Regions from separate parts of the Priestia sp. D51 genome, predicted to be linked through region 2. Evidence: riboswitches for the same ligand, from Rfam matches in the RefSeq annotation. Region 2 holds a riboswitch; the other holds the start of a gene.
What was found. A riboswitch is a leader RNA that binds a small molecule or an ion and turns the genes downstream of it on or off. The one in region 2 is predicted to bind thiamine pyrophosphate.
Positions count from the first base shown of each region.

Region 1: it holds a riboswitch for thiamine pyrophosphate, as region 2 does, so the genes downstream of both, tenA (thiaminase II) here and thiC (phosphomethylpyrimidine synthase ThiC) in region 2, are expected to answer to the same signal.

Region 1 is NZ_JBLTIR010000004.1:254,543-256,750, forward strand. Features, by position in the region: gene ACNHOZ_RS18035 (TspO/MBR family protein) at 1-372, opposite strand, end outside; TPP riboswitch at 599-697, shown strand; gene tenA (thiaminase II) at 793-1,482, shown strand; gene ACNHOZ_RS18045 (aldehyde dehydrogenase) at 1,510-2,208, opposite strand, start outside.
Region 2 is NZ_JBLTIR010000019.1:21,673-23,880, forward strand. Features, by position in the region: gene ACNHOZ_RS27930 (undecaprenyl-diphosphate phosphatase) at 1-262, opposite strand, end outside; gene ACNHOZ_RS27935 (hypothetical protein) at 721-1,011, shown strand; TPP riboswitch at 1,093-1,207, shown strand; gene thiC (phosphomethylpyrimidine synthase ThiC) at 1,321-2,208, shown strand, end outside.

The sequences.
Region 1 (2,208 bases), on a different contig from region 2:
TACAATCATTAATGTGCCTAAAATAAAGAGCATAACTAAAAGGGATAACTTATAGTAATCGTTTTGGAAAATAAAGATCCACGCACTATTTAACAAACAGTTTAGAAAAAACCAAATGCCTATACGTGCATATATTTCTTTTTGATCTTCTCTTGCAAAAAATTGGCGTATAACCCAAATGGTTAATAACAAATAAATAACGCCCCAGATAGCAAAGGCATAACCGGCTGGTGTAAACAACGTAGGAACTTGCGCAGAAGCCTCTGCCGTTGTTTTGCCTCCTATTGGAATCGCATTTGCTAAATAATTCACAAGAAGTGTAATAGCCAAGCCTACTGTATTTAATACAGCATACAAACGAAATTTTGCCATTTTGTTCTCTCCTTTCTTCTATTTATATGAGAATGTTTCGGAGACGAAAACGGCTCTTCCCTTCATTAATACCTCTTCTTCCCTAAAAATATGCATTTTTAAACAAAAATGATTAAAAATAGCTTCAAGAAGCTACCTCTTTAAGAGATAAAAACCGTTAGGGAACAATTTTCCATAACGCTTTCTATTTTTCAGAATATATGGTAAGTTAAACATAGACTAATAGGAAGTCCACTAGGGGTGCCGACCGGCTGAGACAAGTTTTCTTGATCCCTTTGAACCTGATCTGGCTCATACCAGCGTAGGAAAGTGGCAATGTTCAGTTTTGTACTGTCCTTTGCCACTCCGTTTATAAACGGAGTGTTTTTTATTTCCTTTATGTGCTTGTTTGTGACTTCCTCATATTAAAGGAGGATTTTGATGTCATTTTCATCTCAATTAAGACAAGAAGCAAACTATATTTACGAAGCCATTTTTAACCACCCTTTTATTAAAGGAATTGCTGAAGGAGACGTGCCAAAAGAGGCGCTTATTCACTACGTTTCTCAAGACTACGAATACTTAACAGCATTTGTCCGCATTTACGGCGCTGCTTTAACAAAATGCCGCACGCGTACCGAAATGGAAGCCTTTAATGCCGGCATTTCTACGGTATTACATAGTGAAGTACACCCTCATAATAATTTTTGTGACGTAGCAGGCGTACGCTATGAAGACCTCCACACTGAGGCTCTTTCACCAACGGCCAGCCACTACATTAACCATATGACAAGCGTTGCGCATACAGGCAGCTTAGCGGAAATCATTGCCGTGCTTCTTCCATGTCCGTGGACGTACGTTGAAATTGGCCAGCGCATTACGGAACAAGTAAATCCATCTCCTTCTCATCCTTTTTATGAATGGATTCAGTTTTATAATAATGAAGAAATGAATGGCACAACACAATGGTTTTGTAACAAGCTTGATGAACTCGCCGAACAAGCGACTGAAGAAGAACGTAATCGTATGAAAGATCACTTTATCAAAAGCTGTGAGCTGGAGTATTTATTTTGGGAAATGGCGTATACACAAGAAAAATGGCCGCTTTCTCAGCTTTCACTTTCAAAATAACGAAAAAGCCTCCTATCAGGAGGCTTTTTATTTCAATAATTTTTTAATCATTTTCAAGTTTTGTTTCTCTGAAGGATAGCGGAATGACAAATCAAACTTGGTTGTTTGAGACAGCATGCTTTTAAAATGAGAAAATGTCTGAAAGCTGTCTTTTCCATGATATTGGCCCGTACCGCTTTCTCCAACTCCGCCAAAGGGTAAATATGGCGTAGCGATATGCATAAGCGTATCATTTATACAGCCTCCTCCAAATGAAAGACGCTCCGTTATGACATTTTGTACATTTGCACTTTCCGTAAACAAGTAAAGAGCTAACGGCTTAGCTTTTTCTTGAACTTTATGAATAACTTCGTCTAGCGTTTCGTATTCAATCATAGGAAGAATAGGCCCAAAAATTTCTTCTTGCATAACGTCTGATGTCCAGCTTACTTCACTTAACACCGTAGGTTCTATTGTGAGCGTACTTTTATTATACCCGCCTCCAACTATAGCGTTTCCGTCTTTTAAAAACTCAACTAGCCGAATAAAATGGCGCTCACTGACAATACGGCCGTAGCGCTCACTTTCAAGCGGATTACTACCGTAAAATTGATAAATCGCTTCGCGAAGTTTCTCCACTAGCTGCGCTTTTACCTTTTTATGCACGAGCAAATAATCGGGAGCAACGCACGTTTGGCCTGCATTCATTCCTTTGCCAAACATAATTCGCTTCGCTGCAAGATCTAG
Region 2 (2,208 bases):
TTGTCGGTCCAATTGCAGCAGCTGGTTTCTTTCCTAATCCTAATAAATTAATAAAACGATCTTTAAAAATAACAACTACTGCTAAGATCGACCCTAGCTGAATAACAATCTTAAATGTATTAGCTACTGGAGATGAAAATAATTCTTTTGAATTTAACCACAGGTCATCCACAATAATCATATGCCCAGTTGACGAAACGGGAGCAAACTCTGTTAAACCTTCTACAATCCCTAAAATGATTGCTACAATAATTTCCCACATAAAGCTATGTACCTTGCCTTTCTTTCAAATTAATAAGCTTATCGCTTCGTTTTACATGCTCAACTATTTTCCTATTTTGACACTTGCTTTTTTATCATAATTGTTAAAACTATGAAATACAATGTGTATTTGCAAAAAGATAAGAATCTTTAATAATTTGTAATAAAAAGCTTACATGCTAAAACCAAAAAACAAGATATCAGCTTTTATTTATTTTAAAAAGCAGTTACTATGTTCAGTATAAATTCTGGTCCCTTAGCTAAAAATGAATCATCTAGACTATTTTTCTTTAGTGTGAAAAAATGACTAAATCATTATGTTTTTTCCATCCCCCCTTACTGTCATCTATCATTTTAATCCAATAGGGCTGACTTATACGACATATCCCCTAAGTAATTTGAAACTTTTTTCTCTCTTTTCTCGTATATAGTAGTATCTTTTTTAGGAGGCTTTTTACTATGAATGGAAATGTACGTACAATGAAATGGGTCACTGCTGGGTATGAAGCCTTGCTGGGAATTCCTTTAATTGGCGCGGGGATTGTTATGGGCTTTAGCTATACTCCTCTTTTTATTGGATTTATTCTTCATGCTATCACACTCATTTTAGCTAATAGACGAGGGTTATCTGCTTATGGAAACATACTAGGGCTTGTTACCTCACTGGTTGCTTGGATTCCATTTTTGGGATTTATCATGCATATTATTACAGCTATTGTGATTGCAATCGATGCTGCTAGACAACGCTAATTGTCTAGCTTTTTTTATTTAAGGGTTGATTTTTTACCGAATGATGGTAAACTTAAGCCGTAAATTGAATAATTTGAATGTTATTTCTACTAGGGGTGTCTGATAGCTCAGACTGAGAGAAGAGTGCAATAAAACTCTTTAACCCTTTGAACCTGATTTGGGTTATACCAGCGGAGGGAAGTAGTCTTGAAAAGAATAGTATATGTTTATTCTTTTTTTGCCTATTCCATCGGGTTCTGTCTATCACAGAACCCGATTTTTTTATGGTTCGGTATAGCTACACTTTATGCGAAACCGGAGGAATATGTAATGTCAAAACAAAATGTATCAGTTTCTATGAAAAAGCCTTTTCCAAACAGTCACAAAGTATATGTCCAAGGATCCAGACAAGACCTTAAAGTGCCTATGCGCGAAATTCATCAGTCTCCTACTACAGGGTCTTTTGGTGAAGAAGAAAATTGTCCCGTACGTGTGTACGACACGAGCGGTGTTTATACAGATCCCTCTTATGAAATTAATTTACAAAAAGGATTACCGGCTCTGCGCGAAAAGTGGATTGCAGAACGAAACGATGTAGAAACATATCAAGGCCGTACGGTTCAGCCACAGGATAACGGTTATTATGATGGTGATCCAAGAGATCAGTACGAGCGCTTTATTATTAATCGTTTACCTTTGCGCGCGAAAAAAAATCAAAATGTAACGCAAATGCACTATGCGAAAAAAGGAATCATCACGCCCGAAATGGAATTTATCGCTATTCGCGAACAGATGGATCCTGAAGTTGTGCGTGAAGAAGTAGCAAGAGGACGTGCAATTATCCCTAATAATATCAATCACCCTGAGAGCGAACCGATGATTATCGGCCGCAAATTCCATGTAAAAATTAATGCTAATATCGGAAATTCAGCTATTCGTTCAGCTATTGAAGATGAAGTAGAAAAAATGACATGGGCAACGCGTTGGGGAGCCGATACAATTATGGATCTATCAACAGGAAAGGATATTCACACAACACGCGAATGGATTATCCGCAACTCGCCTGTTCCTGTAGGGACCGTTCCTATTTACCAAGCGCTTGAAAAAGTAAAAGGCGTAGCAGAAGATCTAACGTGGGAAGCATACCGTGATACATTAATTGAACAAGCAGAACAAGGTGTTGATTACTTTACTATTCACGCAGGTGTTCTTTTACGT